3 regions of the Streptomyces sp. NPDC001744 genome follow, and region 1 is predicted to be linked to each of the others. Evidence: riboswitches for the same ligand, from Rfam matches in the RefSeq annotation. Region 1 holds a riboswitch; each other region holds the start of a gene.
The links. Region 1 has a riboswitch for thiamine pyrophosphate ahead of thiO (glycine oxidase ThiO). Riboswitches for the same ligand answer to the same signal wherever they lie in the genome.
Positions count from the first base shown of each region.

Region 2: another riboswitch for thiamine pyrophosphate. It lies ahead of thiC (phosphomethylpyrimidine synthase ThiC); the one in region 1 lies ahead of thiO (glycine oxidase ThiO).
Region 3: another riboswitch for thiamine pyrophosphate. It lies ahead of ACFYZY_RS04280 (thiamine ABC transporter substrate binding subunit); the one in region 1 lies ahead of thiO (glycine oxidase ThiO).

Region 1 is NZ_JBIAUG010000018.1:164,118-169,310, forward strand. Features, by position in the region: gene pknB (Stk1 family PASTA domain-containing Ser/Thr kinase) at 1-1,317, opposite strand, end outside; gene ACFYZY_RS21820 (thiazole synthase) at 1,406-2,200, opposite strand; gene thiS (sulfur carrier protein ThiS) at 2,206-2,466, opposite strand; gene thiO (glycine oxidase ThiO) at 2,463-3,641, opposite strand; TPP riboswitch at 3,639-3,751, opposite strand; gene ACFYZY_RS21835 (NAD(P)/FAD-dependent oxidoreductase) at 3,845-5,065, shown strand; gene ACFYZY_RS21840 (Rv2175c family DNA-binding protein) at 5,168-5,193, shown strand, end outside.
Region 2 is NZ_JBIAUG010000004.1:165,178-170,370, reverse strand. Features, by position in the region: gene ACFYZY_RS06935 (IclR family transcriptional regulator) at 1-630, shown strand, start outside; gene ACFYZY_RS06930 (SsgA family sporulation/cell division regulator) at 769-1,209, shown strand; gene ACFYZY_RS06925 (YibE/F family protein) at 1,485-2,891, opposite strand; TPP riboswitch at 2,963-3,108, shown strand; gene thiC (phosphomethylpyrimidine synthase ThiC) at 3,103-4,887, shown strand; gene ACFYZY_RS06915 (hypothetical protein) at 4,939-5,193, opposite strand, start outside.
Region 3 is NZ_JBIAUG010000002.1:392,255-397,447, reverse strand. Features, by position in the region: gene ACFYZY_RS04290 (ABC transporter ATP-binding protein) at 1-305, opposite strand, end outside; gene ACFYZY_RS04285 (ABC transporter permease) at 305-1,918, opposite strand; gene ACFYZY_RS04280 (thiamine ABC transporter substrate binding subunit) at 1,975-3,066, opposite strand; TPP riboswitch at 3,150-3,259, opposite strand; gene rlmN (23S rRNA (adenine(2503)-C(2))-methyltransferase RlmN) at 3,309-4,415, opposite strand; gene ACFYZY_RS04270 (phosphatidate cytidylyltransferase) at 4,531-5,193, opposite strand, start outside.

The DNA.
Region 1 (5,193 bases):
GCCCCGCAGGCGCTCGCCGGGGGCGGGATCGGCGGCCATGACGGTGCCGCGCTCGTACACGTCGCTGAAGGCGCGTTCCGTCGTGCCGACCGTCAGGCCGGCGTCGGTGATGCGCTTCGACGCGACGGCCTCGGTCTGGCCGAGGACGGCCGGGACCCGGGTGAACTGGCCGGAATTGATGTACCAGACCCCGGCGCCCAGGCCGAGGGCGAGCAGGACGGCGGCGACGACGAGCAGCGGGCCGCGCGGGGGCCTGCGCCGGCCGGCCGCGGGGGCGGCCGGCACCCCGGGCACGGGCAGCCGGCTCGTGTGCGACACCTGCCGGTCGACGGCCCCCGCCGGTACGAGCGGGTCGGTCGCGCCGGTGTGCTCCCCGGCGGGCGGCACGGCGCGGGCGATCACGCTCGTGCGGTCCCCGGCGGTGTCCCGGTCGCCGGACAGGGCCCCCGGGGGCGTCGCGTCCAGCTGCTCCTCGCCGAGCGCGGCACGGGCCTCGAGGACCAGGCCGAGCAGGACGACGGCGTCGTGCGGGCGGGCTTCGGGGTCGCGGGACGCGGCGGCGGCGACCAGCCCGTCCAGCTCCGGGGCGAGCCCGGGGACGGCGGCCGAGGGCGCGGGCACGTCCGTGTTCAGGTGCTGGTGGAGGACCTGGGCGGGGGTCTCGCCGGAGTGGGGCTTGCCGCCGGTCAGCATCTCGTACAGGACGACGCCGCAGGCGTACACGTCGGCGCGGGTGTCGGCGGTGCCGTGCTCGATCTGCTCCGGCGCCAGGTAGGAGACCGTGCCGAGGACCGAGCCGGTGGTGGCGGTCGCCGAGCCCACGGCCCGCACGAGGCCGAAGTCCGCGACCTTCACCCGGCCGTCGTCCCCTATCAGGACGTTCTCCGGCTTCACGTCCCGGTGCACGAACCCGGCCCGGTGGGCGGCGCCGAGCGCGGCGAGCACCGGCTCCAGGATGTCGAGGGCGGCGCGGGGCGGGAGGGCGCCGCGCTCGCGCAGCACGTCGCGGAGGGTGCAGCCGGCGACGTACTCCATCGCCAGGTAGACGTACGCGCCCTCGGCGCCCTGGTCGAAGACGCCGACCACGTTGGGGTGGGCGAGCCGGGCGACGGACTTCGCCTCGCGGATGAACCGCTCGACGAAGGCGGCGTCCGCCGCCAGCTGCGGGTGCATCACCTTGAGCGCGAGGACGCGGTCGAGGCGGGTGTCGAGGGCCCGGTAGACCGTGGCCATCCCGCCGACGGCGATGCGCGCGTCGACGCGGTAGCGGCCGTCGAGCAGCCGCCCGACGAGGGGGTCCTGAAGGGTCGTGTCCACGGCGTCGAGTCTACGAGCCGCGGACGGGCGCCCCGCCCGGTCGTCCCGCACCGCAGCAGACCTGTGACGTGCGGCGGGGCGCCCGTCCTCAGAACGCCGGGCGCTCCGGGTCCAGGTGCGCGAGGCCCTCCGCCGGGGACGACGCCTCCGCGAAGTGGCGGCGCGGAATGCGGCCCGCCCGGTGGGCGAGCCGGCCCGCCTCGACCGCGTGCCGCATCGCCGAGGCCATGAGGACCGGCTCCCGCGCCCGGGTCACCGCCGACGCCAGCATGACCGCCGCGCACCCCAGCTCCATCGCGAGGGCCGCGTCCGACGCCGTGCCGGCCCCCGCGTCCAGGATCACCGGCACCCCGGCCCGCTCCGTGATCAGCCGGAAGTTGTGCGGGTTGCGGATGCCGAGCCCGGAGCCGATGGGGGAACCGAGCGGCATGATCGCCGCGCACCCCACGTCCTCCAGCTTCCGGGCGAGGACCGGGTCGTCGTTGGTGTACGGCAGGACGGTGAAGCCCTCGTCCACCAGGGTCTCCGCCGCGTTCAGGAGCTCCTCCCCGTCGGGCAGCAGGGTCCGCTCGTCGGCGACGACCTCCAGCTTGACCCAGTCGGTGCCGAGCGCCTCGCGGGCGAGCCGGGCGGTCAGGACGGCCTCCCCGGCCGTGAAGCAGCCCGCCGTGTTGGGCAGGACCCGGATGCCGAGCCGTTCCAGGACGGAGAGGACCGAGCCCCGCACGGTCGGGTCCAGGCGCCGCATGGCGACCGTGGTCAGCTCCGTGCCGCTGGCGACCAGGGAGCGCTCCAGGACGTCGAGGCTGGGCGCCCCGCCGGTTCCCATGATCAGGCGGGAGGAGAACTCCGCGCCGCCGAGGACGAACACGTCGTCGGACATCGCGCTCAGCCCCCCTGCACCGCGGTGAGGATCTCCACCCGGTCCCCGTCGCCCAGGGGCGTCGAGGCCCACTCGCCGCGCGGCACGACCGCCTCGTTGACGGCGGCGGCGACGCCCGAGCGGGCGGTGGTGAGGGTCGCGACGAGGGCGTCGAGGGAGACGGGGCCGGACAGTGCGCGCGGCTCCCCGTTCACGAACACGTTCACGCACGCGTTCGCGGACACGTCGGCGGGCCTGCGCGCGGGTACGTCGGCGGGCACGTTCATGCGGGCTGCTCCTGTCGTACGGGAGGGGCGGGGGAGAAGCGGCGGGGGGAGAAGGGGCGCGCCTCGTCCGGCAGCACGCCCGTGGTGAGCACGTCCGCCAGGACGTCGCCGGTGACCGGGGCGAGCAGCACCCCGTTGCGGTGGTGCCCGGTGGCCAGGTGCAGGCCGGGCAGGGCGCTGGGGCCCAGCAGCGGCGCGTTGTCCGGGGAGCCGGGGCGCAGCCCGGCCAGGGTCTCGGTGAGCGGCAGCTCGGTGATCCCGGGGACCAGCTCGTGGGCGTCGCGCAGCAGCTCGTACACCCCGCCCGCCGTCACGGTCGTGTCCCAGCCCAGCTCCTCGCTGGTGGCGCCGACGACCAGCTCGCCGTTCTCGCGGGGCACCAGGTAGACCTGGCTGCCGCGCACGACGGCCCGGACGGTCCGGGAGAGGAAGGGGGCGTACGCGGGCGGCACCCGCAGCCGCAGGACCTGCCCCTTCACGGGCCGTACGGGCGGCAGCACCTCCTCCGGCACCCCCGCGAGCCGTCCGCTGAGACTGCCCGCCGCGAGCACGGTCTGCCCGGCGGCCACCTCCTCGCCCCCGGCGAGGAGGGCGCCCCGCGCCCGGCCCCGCACCACCGTCAGGCGTTCCGCGAGGGCCCGGTGGAAGACCACCCCGGCCCGCTCGCAGGCGACGACGAGGGCGGCGGCGAGCCGGCGCGGGTCCACCTGGTGGTCGCCGTCGGCCCGGAGGCCGCCGCGCACCCCGGGCGCCAGCATCGGTTCGAGGCGGCGGCACTCGCGGCCGCTCAGCCACTCCGAGGCGAGTCCGCAGCGGGACTGGAGGGCGTGCAGTTCGCGCAGGTGCGCCCGGTCGTCGGCGTCGAGGGCGACGGCGAGGGTGCCGCAGGCGCGGTGGCCCACGTCGAGGCCGGTGGCCTCCTCCAGCTCGGCGACGAAGGCCGGGTAGCGCGCGGCGGAGGCGAGGTTGAGACCGAGCAGGGTCTCCTCGCCGTGGTGCAGCTCGGTGACGGCGGCGAGCATCCCGGCCGCGACCCGCGCGGCCCCGCCGCCCGGCTCGGGGTCGGCGACGGCGACGCGCAGTCCGCGCAGCGCGGCCCGCCAGGCCGTGACCAGGCCGATGACACCGCCCCCGACCACGAGGACGTCGGCCCCTCGGGCCTCGGAAGAACGCATGGGCGTCCAGCCCCTCCCTTCGCCGGCATGACCCGGATCAGGTTCGTACGGTCGGAGGCCGCCCAGCCTCCCTCTCAGTCCGGTGCGTCCGGACTCCCGCGAGTGCTTTACGCCCGCCAGACTAGCTTCCGCCCGGTCCCCGCCACGAGGGGGTCACCGCCACCCCTTGCCCTGACGCCCCGTCAGGTGCGTAAGGTGGACGGGTGAGCGAGCAGCAGCAGACCCAGCGGCAGGTCGTGGTCGTCGGCGCCGGAATGGCGGGCGTGCAGACCGCCGTCGCCCTGCGGGAACAGGGCTTCACCGGCCCCGTCACCCTCATCGGGGCCGAACCCCACCAGCCCTACGACCGGCCCCCGCTCTCCAAGGCGGTCCTCCTCGGAAAGGCCGAGGGCTCCGCCTTCGAGGTCGACTTCGAGGCGCTGGACGTCGAACTCCGGCTCGGCGTCGCCGTCACCGGACTGCGCGCCGCCGACCACGAGATCGACACCGGGGCCGGACCCGTCCCGTACGACACCCTGGTGATCGCCACCGGCGCCCACCCGGTCACCCTGCCCGGCTCCGAGGGCGTCCCCGGCGTCCACCTGCTCCGCACCCTGGACGACGCCGTGCGCCTCGGCGCCGTCCTGGAGCACCGCCGCCCCGTCGTGGTCGTCGGCGCCGGCTGGATCGGCGCCGAGTTCGCCACCGCCGCGCTCGGGGCCGGCTGCGCCGTCACCGTCCTGGAAGCCGCGGACCTGCCCCTCGCCGGCACCCTGCCCGCCGAGGTCGCCGCCCCCATGGCCGAGTGGTACGGCCGGAGCGGCGCCGAACTCCTCACCCGCGCACGCGTGGCGACCGTCGAACCCGGCCGCGTCGTCCTCGCCGACGGCCGCGAACTGCCCGCCGGGGCCGTCGTCGTCGGCATCGGCGCGCGTCCGGCCACCGACTGGCTCGCCGGCTCCGGCATCGCCCTCGGCCCGGACGGCGCCGTCGCCGCCGACGACCGGCTGCGCACCTCCCTGCCCGACGTGTACGCGGTGGGGGACTGCGCCTCCTTCCCCTCCGCCCGCTACGGCGAACGGCTCCTCGTCCACCACTGGGACAACGCCCTCCAGGGGCCCCGCGCGGTCGCCGCGGCGATCACGGGCGCCGGCACCGGACCGTACGACCCCGTGCCGTACTTCTGGTCCGAACAGTTCGGGCGCTTCGTCCAGTACGCCGGGCACCACGCGGGCGCGGACGAACCGCTGTGGCGCGGCGACCCGGCGGACGAGGCGTGGTCGGTGCTCTGGCTGCGCGCCGGGGTGCCGGTGGCGCTCCTCGCGGTCGGGCGCCCCCGCGACCTGGCCCAGGGCCGGAAGCTGATCGAGGCCGCCGTCCCGGTCGACCCGGCCCTGGCGGCCGACCCGTCCGTACCGCTGAAGGCGGCCGTCCGGGCGGCGTGAGGGACGCGTTCCGGCAGGTCCGGGGGCGTTCCCGTCCCCCTGAAGGCGGCAGTCCGGCGGACCCGACTACCGGCTGTCGGTCCGGGATGGCAGGCTTGTCCCGTGACCGAGATTGACGCAAAGATCGA
Region 2 (5,193 bases), on a different contig from region 1:
ACCACGTACCACCTGCTCCGCACTCTGACGCACGAGGGCTATCTGCTCCGCGAGAAGGGCGCGTTCTTCCTGGGAGACGCCGCCGTCCGACTGGCCGGCAGCGGAGCCGTGCAGAATCGTCGCATCAAGATCGAGAATTCTCTCGCCCGCTGGCGGGACGAGATCGGGGTCCCGATCTACTTCGCCCTCTACCGCGAGGGAGAGGTGGAGCTCGTCGCCGTCGCCGACACCCCCTCCGCCCCCGCCGTGGAGGAATGGGCCGACTTCCGCGAGACCGCGCACGCCCATGCGATCGGGCAGTGTCTGCTGGGACAACTCGATTCGAAAACTCGTCAAGACCACCTTGACCGGTACCCGGTGGAATCCATCACCCCGTACACGGTGCGTAACCGCCAGGCCCTTTTGGATCGTTTGGGCGCTTTGGGGAGAATGGAACCCCTGGTGGAGCGTCAGGAATATGCACTTGGCACGGTCTGTGCCGCGATCCCCCTCACCGCGGGCTCCACGGTGGCCGCGATGGCGATTTCCGTACCCCTCCACCAGGAAGATCGGTTGCTCCCGGCGATCGAGCGACTACGTACAGAGATCGGTGCGCTCTTCAGTTCGGTCGTCCTCTCTATCAGTATCTGAAAAATCACTCCTTGTGATCTGGTAGTGCTTACAGCACGATTGCGTCAAGAGGGCCACGGGGGATCATTCCTGGCCGTTTCGGTCACAGCTTTCAGCAGCTGTGTTTACACAACTGCTCCATCTACTGCGGGGTACATGATGCGAGAGTCGGTTCAGGCCGAGGTCCTGATGAGCTTCCTCGTCTCCGAGGAGCTCTCTTTCAAGATCCCGGTCGAACTGCGGTATGAGGCCCGGGACCCCTACGCGGTGCGCATGACGTTCCACCTTCCCGGGGACGCGCCCGTCACCTGGGCCTTCGGCCGGGAGTTGCTGCTCGACGGAATCAACCGGCCGAGCGGCGACGGCGATGTGCACATCGCCCCGACGGAGCCCGAGCGGCTCTCGGACGTCACCATCCGGCTCCAGGTCGGCAGCGACCGCGCCCTCTTCCGGGCCAGCGCACCTCCTCTCGTCGCGTTCCTCGACCGTACGGACAAGCTGGTTCCGCTCGGTCAGGAACGGACACTGGGTGACTTCGAAGGGAACCTGGAGGCCGCGCTGGGCAGGATTCTGGCCGAGGAGAACGCAGGGCCCGCCTGAGCCGTACCCCTTCCGTCACCGCGTGATCCGACCCGTACCGACATCCGGACCTTCTGCGTTGCCGTCCCCCCGAGCCGGCGCGCCGTCGAACCACCGGACCGTCACGCCGTCGGCCCGTGGTGGTGTCGGTCTGTCTCGGTACCGAGCCGTCGTGTCGTCACGTCGTCGCGTCATCGGGCGGTCGTGTCACCTAGCCGTTGTGCCGACGCGCTGCCCTGACACCAGGACATCCCGGTGCCGGGCAGCCCCGTCGTCGGGCCGCCGGGCCGGGTGCCTCACTTGGCGCGGCGGCGGCGTCCGCCCCGTGTCGGAGCGGAGTTCCGGCTGCCCGTCCCCGGCTGCCGGGAGCCCTCCGTACGGTCGGCGGAGACCACCAGGGCCGCGAGCGCCGTGGTGACCGGAACGGACGCCACCAGGCCGATCGAACCGATCAGCGTCCGGACGATCTCCTCGGCGACCAGCTCGCTGTTGGCCACCGTTCCCATGCTGCTCTGCGCGATGGAGAAGAGGAGCAGCAGCGGGAGGGCGGCGCCCGCGTAGGCGAGCACCAGCGTGTTCACGACCGAGGCGATGTGGTCGCGGCCGATCCGGATGCCCGCCCGGTAGAGCCCGCGCGGCCCCATGGTCGGGTCGGCCTGGTGGAGTTCCCAGACGGCCGACGTCTGCGTGACCGTCACGTCGTCGAGCACGCCGAGCGACCCGATGATGACTCCGGCCAGGAGCAGGCCGGACATGTCGATCTCCGGGTAGAGCCCGTGGATCAGCCCGGTGTTGTCGTCTGTGTTGCCGCTGAGCGACGCCCAGCCGATGAAGAGGGAGCCGAGCAGACCGATCAGCAGCAGTGAGATCAGCGTGCCGAGCACCGCGACCGAGGTGCGAGCCGAGAGCCCGTGGCACATGTAGAGCGCGATCAGCATGATCGCGCTCGATCCGACCACCGCCACGACCAGCGGGTTCGACCCCTGCAGGATCGCCGGCAGGATGAAGAACGTCAGCACCAGGAAACTCACGACCAGCGCGATCAGGGCCATGAGCCCCCGCAGCCGGCCGACCACCACGACCGCGAGGGCGAAGACGCCGGCGAGCAGCGCCATCGGCAGCTTGCGGTTCACGTCCGTCACCGAGTACTGGAGGTCGTGCGGGGCGTCGGGGGCGTACGCCACCACCACGCCCTGGCCCTCGCGCAGTTGGCGCGGCGCACCGGGCTGGACGATCTCGGTGAACTCGCGCCCCTTGTCCGGACCGGTGGTGACCTCGATCGTCGCCTTCCCGCACTGCCCCCGCTGGGCGTCGACCGCCTCGCGCCCCTCCGGGGTGGAGGTGTCCCCGGTCGGCGGGACCTGGCCGACGTTCACGACCTTGCAGTCGACGGACTCGACGGAGACGACCCGGCCCTGCTCGGTCCGCCGGTCGAAACCGACGCCCGTGCGTTCGTGCGCGGGGGCGCCGCCGGGCCACAGGACCGCGAGCCCGACCACGACGGCGGTGGCGAAGGGGATCAGGACGGCGGCGATGACCTTGCGCAGGTGCCGGGAGACCGGAGCGGCGGGGCCGTGACTGTGGCTGTGTCCGTGTCCGGATCCCCGGTCGTGCCCGGTTCCGCTCCCGTGCCCGGGGCCGTGGGAGGGAGCCGGGCCGTGGGTGTGGTCGTGCGGCTCGGGGCTCTGCTGGGGGAAAGTCACCGACCGATCATCGCAAGAACGCCGGAGGCCCACTGTTCAGCACGCCCGGAAGGGCGTTAGCGTGGTGGCACCTTTGCACACGCGGGAGCTCGGAGCACCGGGCTGAGAGGGCGCTGATCACCGTACGCGCGTACCGACGTACGTACGGGAAGGGCTGCGCCGACCGCCGAACCTGTTACCGGGTAATGCCGGCGTAGGGAGATTCGGTCTCATGACCATTCAGGACGCACGCACGCCTGCCTCCGACCAGAACCGGGCCGACGGACAGCAGCGCACGCCGGGCTGGCACAAGGGGTACGTCCAGGGCTCGCGCCCCGATCTGCGGGTGCCGGTCCGTCAGGTGCACCTCACCAACGGCAGGGACGTCACGCTGTACGACACGTCCGGCCCGTACACCGACCCGGCCGTCGACACCGACGTGCGGCGGGGCCTTCCGCCGCTGCGCGAGAACTGGATCGTCGCGCGCGGTGACACCGAGGAGTACGCGGGCCGCCCGGCCCGCCCCGAGGACGACGGCATCAAGCACACCTCGCCGCGCGGCGGCGGCCTCAAGAACCTCGACGCCGTCTTCCCCGGCCGCCCACGCCTGCCCCGCCGGGGCCGCGAGGGCCGGGCGGTGACGCAGCTCGCGTACGCCCGCCGTGGCGAGATCACGCCAGAGATGGAGTACGTCGCGATCCGGGAGAACGTCTCCCCCGAGGTCGTGTGGGAGGAGATCGCCGCGGGCCGGGCCGTGCTCCCGGCGAACGTCAACCACCCGGAGATCGAGCCGATGATCATCGGCAAGCGATTCCTGGTGAAGGTCAACGCCAACATCGGCAACTCCGCCGTCACCTCCTCCATCGAGGAGGAGGTGGAGAAGATGACCTGGGCGACCAAGTGGGGCGCCGACACGGTCATGGACCTGTCCACCGGCCGCAACATCCACACCACCCGCGAGTGGGTGCTGCGCAACTCTCCCGTGCCGATCGGCACCGTGCCGCTCTACCAGGCCCTGGAGAAGGTGGACGGCAGGGCCGAGGAGCTGAGCTGGGAGATCTACAAGGACACGGTGATCGAACAGGCCGAGCAGGGCGTGGACTACATGACGGTGCACGCCGGCGTACTCCTGCCGTACGTGCCGCTCACCGCGCGCCGCAAGACCGGCATCGTCTCGCGCGGCGGCTCGATCATGGCCGCCTGGTGCCTCGCGCACCACAAGGAGAACTTCCTCTACACGCACTTCGAGGAGCTCTGCGAGATCCTGGCGGCGTACGACGTCACGTACTCGCTCGGCGACGGCCTGCGCCCCGGTTCGATCGCGGACGCCAACGACGAGGCGCAGTTCGCGGAGCTGCGCACGCTCGGCGAGCTGAACACCATCGCCAAGCGGCACCACGTGCAGACGATGATCGAGGGTCCGGGACACGTCCCGATGCACAAGATCAAGGAGAACATCGACCTCCAGCAGGAGATCTGCGAGGAGGCGCCGTTCTACACCCTCGGCCCGCTGACGACGGACGTGGCGCCCGCGTACGACCACATCACCTCCGGCATCGGCGCGGCGATGATCGCCTGGTGGGGCACGGCGATGCTCTGCTACGTGACGCCCAAGGAACACCTGGGCCTGCCCAACCGCGACGACGTCAAGACCGGTGTCATCACGTACAAGATCGCGGCCCACGCGGCGGACCTCGCCAAGGGGCATCCGGGCGCGCAGGAGTGGGACGACGCGCTCTCGGACGCGCGCTTCGAGTTCCGCTGGGAGGACCAGTTCAACCTGGCGCTCGACCCGGACACCGCACGCGAGTTCCACGACGAGACGCTGCCGGCGGAGCCCGCGAAGACCGCGCACTTCTGCTCGATGTGCGGCCCGAAGTTCTGCTCGATGAAGATCTCCCAGGACATCCGCCGTGAGCACGGCGGTACGGAACAGGAGATCGAGGCCGGCATGGCGCAGAAGTCCCGGGAGTTCGCGGCGGGCGGCGGCCGCGTCTACCTGCCGCTGGCGGACTGATCCGGCGGGCCGGTCGGCGGCCTCGGGTGCGTCGGCCGGCCCGCCGTCTCCTCAGGGTTCGGCGGGATCGGTGGCGGCGAGGGCGTCCCGGAGGAAGGGGAGGATGCCGCGTTCGAGCAGTGCGAGGCGCCAGGTCTCGCGGGCACGGGAGAGCTCGTCGTCCGGAGCGGTGGGCGGGCCGCCCGCGTTCACCGCGACCGGACTGTTGCGCAGGGCCGTCACGAGGAGCCCGGCGCCGGCGCAGAGCAGGCCGGCGGCGGCGAGGGAGCCGAAGACCAGCCCGGCCGTCAGCAGCGTCGCGCCGAA
Region 3 (5,193 bases), on a different contig from region 1:
CCGCGCATCCGGAGGCCGAAGGCGACGTTCCCGGCCACGTCCCGCTGCGGGAAGAGCTGGTGGTCCTGGAACATGAGCCCGACGCCCCGCCGGTGCGTGGGCACCCCGCTCTGGTCGGCGCCGTCGAGGAGCACCCGGCCGGCGTCGAGCGGCTGGAGGCCCGCGACGGCCCGCAGCAGGGTGGACTTGCCGCTGCCGCTGGGGCCGAGCACGCACACGGTCTCGTGGTCGGCGACCTCCAGGTCCACGGCGTCCAGGACGGCCCGCGCCCCGAACCGTACGGTCGCCCCGTCGAGTCTCAGCATCAGAACTCCCCGGAGGTCCGGTCGGTACGGAGCCGTTCGAGCAGCAGCAGGGACACCGCGCACACCACCATCAGGATCGTCGAGAGGGCCATGGCCTGGCCGTAGTTGAGCTCGCCGGGCCGGCCGAGCAGCCGGGCCACCGCGACCGGCAGCGTCGGGCTGTCGGGCCGGGCGATGAACACGGTCGCGCCGAACTCGCCGAGGGACACCGCGAACGCGAACCCGGCCGCGACGAGCAGCGCCCGGCGCACCAGCGGCAGGTCCACCTCCCGCCAGGCCCGCCACGGCGGGGCGCCGAGCACGGCCGCCGCCTCCCGCAGCCGTTCGTCGACCGCGCGCAGGACCGGCAGCATCGTCCGGACGACGAAGGGGACGCCGACGAGGGCCTGCGCGAGGGGCACGAGGATCCAGCTCGCCCGCAGGTCGAACGGCGGCTCGTCGAGGGTGATGAGGAAGCCGAAGCCGACGGTGACGGCGGAGACCCCGAGCGGCAGCATGAGCAGCGCGTCGAAGCCCCGGACGAGTCTGCCCGCCCGCCGGGTGAGCGCCGCCGCCGCGAGGCCGCCGATCACCACGGCGATGGCGGTGGCGGCCGCCGCGTACCGCAGCGAGTTCCCGATCGCCTCCAGCGGCGGCACCAGGAAGGTCCCGCTCTCGTCGAGCGAGCCGAGCGCCCGGTAGTAGCCGAGCCCGTATCCTCCGGGGCCGGCGAACGACCGCTCCACGAGGACGCCGAGCGGCAGCAGGATCAGCAGGGCCACCGAGACGAGGACGCCGCCGAGCAGCGCCCACTGCCCGGCGCCGCGCGGCCTGCGCGCGGTCCGCTCCGGCGGCACGAGCCGCAGCGCGGTCTCCCGCCGCCGGGCCGTCCGGGCGTGCAGGGCGAGGATCGCGCCGGCCGCCGCGAACTGCACGAGGGTGAGGACGGCGGCCGTCGGCAGGTCGAGCAGCCGGGCGGTCTGCCGGTAGATCTCCGCCTCCAGGGTCGTGTACGCGTCCCCGCCGAGGATCTGCACGACGCCGAAGGAGGTGAAGGTGAAGAGGAAGACCATCAGGGCGGCGGCCGACACGGCCGGGACGAGCGCGGGCAGCGTCACCGTCCGCCAGGCCGTGGAGCGGGAGGCGCCGAGGACCCGGGCGGCCTCCTCCTGGCGCGGGTCGAGCTGGGCCCAGAGACCGCCGACGGTCCGGACGACGACCGCGTAGTTGAAGAAGACGTGGGCGAGGAGGATCGCCCACACGCTCGTGTCGAGCCGCAGCCCCCACAGTTCGTCCGTGAGCCCGTTCCGGCCGGCCAGCGCCAGGAACGCCGTGCCGACCAGGACGGTGGGCAGCACGAACGGCACCGTGACCACGGCCCGCAGGACGTTCTTGCCGGGGAAGTCGAGGCGGGCGAAGACGTACGCGCCGGGCAGGGCGACGAGCAGGGTGAGGCCGGTGGAGGCGAGGGCCTGCCAGACGGTGAAGCCGAGGACGTCGAGGACGTCCGGCCGGGTCAGCGTCTCGCCGATCCGGCCGAACCGCCAGGTCCCGCCGGGCCGCAGCCCCCGGTCCACGATGGACGCGACGGGCCACGCGAAGAAGACCGCGAAGAACGCGACGGGCAGGGCCATGAGCCCGAGCCGCGTCACGTTCCCGCGCACGTCCTTCCTGGTCACCGGGGGCCTGGTTACCGGACGGTCGAGGACCACTGCTGGATCCACGCGTCGCGCTTCTCGGCGATCTTCCCGGGCGCCATGGTCTCCGGCTTCTCCACGACCACGCCGTGCTCGGTGAACAGCCCCGGCAGGGCCGCGTCCTTCGCCACGGGGTTGACGAACATCTGGAGCGGCATGTCCTCCTGGAACGTCTTCGAGACCAGGAAGTCGATCAGCGCCCTGCCGCCCTCGGGGTTCTTCGCCCCGTTCAGCAGGCCCGCGAACTCGGTCTGCCGGAAGCAGGTGCCGGTGGAGACCCCGGTGGGCGCCTCCTTCGGCCGGGGCTCGGCGTACAGCACCTCGACCGGCGGGCTGGAGGCGTACGAGACGACCAGCGGCCGGTCGCCCTTGGCCTTCCTGCCGCCGGCCGAGCCGGAGAACTCCTGGTTGTAGGCGAGCTCCCAGCTGTCGACGGTCTTCACGCCGTTGGCCCTGAGCTTCTTCCAGTAGCCCTGCCAGCCGTCGTCGCCGTACTTCGCGGCCGTGCCGAGGAGGAAGCCGAGGCCCGGGGAGGACCGCTCGGGGTTCTCGACCACGAGCAGGTCCCTGTACTCCGGCTTCGCCAGGTCGTCGAAGGTCACCGGCGGCGCCAGCTTCCTGTCGGCGAAGTACTTCTTGTCGTAGTTGACGCAGATGTCGCCGGAGTCGACCGGCGTGACCCGGTTCTCCTTGTCGAGCCGGTACTCCGCCGGGACCCGGTCCAGGCCCTTCGCCTCGTACGGCACGAAGATGCCGTTGTCGAGGGCGCGGGAGAGCAGGGTGTTGTCGACGCCGAAGAAGACGTCGCCCTGCGGGGAGCCCTTGGTCAGGATCTCCTTGTTGACGGCCTCGCCCGCGTCGCCGGCCTTGAGGACCTTGACGGTGAAACCGGTCCGCTTCGTGAACTCGGCCAGGACCTCCTTGGAGGCGTTGAACGAGTCGTGGCTCACGAGGGTCACGGTCTTCGGCGCGGGCGTGCCGGTCCTGCCCGCGGCCTCGTGGGCGCCGCCGGTGCCGCAGGCGGCGAGGGCGGTGACGCCGAGCGCCGCGAGGAGCGCGGCGGCGGCCTGCTTCCTGATGCTCACTGAGTTTTCCTCCTGGGTGGGACCAGGAAGAGACGCGGCCCTGCCCGCGGCCGGCGGACCGGACGCGGGCAGGGCGCAACAGCTTGAGTTAACGACCGAACTCCCTACCCAGAATGACCTGGGCGAGGTTCAGAGGGTCTGCGGTCTGACGGCACCGCACTCTCAGCGCTGTGGCGCTCCCCTGTCGGAATGAATCTGTCGGAGTGACTATGAAGATGTGTGTTCGACCTCAGGGTACAAGGTCAGCGTTCGGCGGCCGCGAGCTGCCCGCAGGCCCCGTCGATCTCCTGGCCCCGGGTGTCGCGGACGGTCACCGGCACGCCGTGACGGGCGATGGCCTCGACGAACGCCTTCTCGTCCTCGGGACGGGAGGCGGTCCACTTCGAGCCGGGCGTCGGGTTCAGCGGGATCAGGTTGACGTGCACCCGCCTGCCCTTGAGGAGCCGGCCGAGCAGGTCGCCGCGCCACGCCTGGTCGTTGATGTCCCGGATGAGGGCGTACTCGATGGAGATCCGGCGCCCGGACTTCTCCGCGTACTCCCAGGCCGCGTCGAGGACCTCCCGCACCTTCCAGCGCGTGTTGACGGGCACGAGGGTGTCGCGCAGCTCGTCGTCGGGGGCGTGCAGGGAGACCGCGAGCCGGCACTTGAAGCCCTCGTCGGCGAAGCGCAGCATCGCGGGCACGAGCCCGACGGTGGAGACGGTGATGCCGCGCTGGGACAGGCCCAGGCCGTCGGGCTCGGGGTCGGTGAGCCGGCGGATGGCGCCGACGACCCGCTTGTAGTTGGCGAGCGGCTCGCCCATGCCCATGAACACGATGTTGGACAGCCGCGCCGGTCCGCCGGGCACCTCGCCGTCGCGCAGGGCCCGCATGCCGTCCACGATCTGGTGCACGATCTCGGCGGTCGACAGGTTCCGGTCGAGCCCGGCCTGCCCGGTCGCGCAGAACGGGCAGTTCATGCCGCAGCCGGCCTGCGAGGAGATGCACATGGTGACCCGGTCCGGGTAGCGCATGAGCACCGACTCCACGAGCGTGCCGTCGTGCAGCCGCCACAGGGTCTTGCGGGTGGTGTCGTCGTCGCACGAGATGTGCCGCACCACGGACATCAGGTCGGGCAGCAGCTCCCCGGCCAGCTTCTCCCGCGAGGCGGCGGGGATGTCGGTCCACTCGGCGGGGTCGTGCGCGTACCGCGCGAAGTAGTGCGTGGACAGCTGCTTGGCGCGGAAGGGCTTCTCGCCGATCGCGGCGACGGCCTCCTTCCGCTCGGCGGGCGTGAGGTCGGCGAGGTGCCGCGGCGGCTTCTTGGCTCCGCGGGGGGCGACGAAAGTGAGTTCTCCGGGCTTGGGCATGGTCCTACCAGTGTCGCAGAGATACGAGGAAGGGCCCGCCGCCCTTGTGGACGGCGGACCCCTCCCGGAGGAACGCTTTGGGGACGGCCGCTCTTCCCGCGGCGGGACCAGCGGGTCAGCCGGTGCCGACGAACAGCGCGAGCAGCAGCCACACCACCGGCGCCGTCGGCAGCAGGGAGTCGAGCCGGTCCATGATGCCGCCGTGACCGGGCAGCAGCGTGCCCATGTCCTTGATGCCCAGGTCGCGCTTGATCATCGACTCGCCGAGGTCGCCGAGCGTCGCGCTCGCCGCCACCGCGAGACCGAGGACCAGACCCTGCCACCAGACCCCGTCGTCGATCATGAACTGCATGCACAGCGCGCCCGCGGCCATCGCGAACGCCACCGCGCCGGCCAGGCCCTCGCGGGTCTTGCCGGGGCTGATGCGCGGCGCCAGCTTGTGCTTGCCGAAGCGCCAGCCGACCGCGTACGCCCCGGTGTCGCTGACCACCGTCAGGAGCAGGAAGGTCAGCACCCGCCACGGGCCGTCGTCCGCGGTCAGCAGCAGGGACACGAACGTCGCCAGGAACGGCACGTAGAACGCGGCGAACACGCCCGCCGTGACGTCCTTCAGATAGCCCTCGGGGGGCTTCGCCATCCGCCACACCAGGACCGCGAGCGCCGTCAGGGCCGTCGCGACCCAGGCGCCCTCGGGACCGCGCGCGTACCCGGCGACGACCATCGCCGCGCCGCCGACCGCGAGCGGCACCAGCGGTGCCCCGATCTGCTTGCGCTCCTG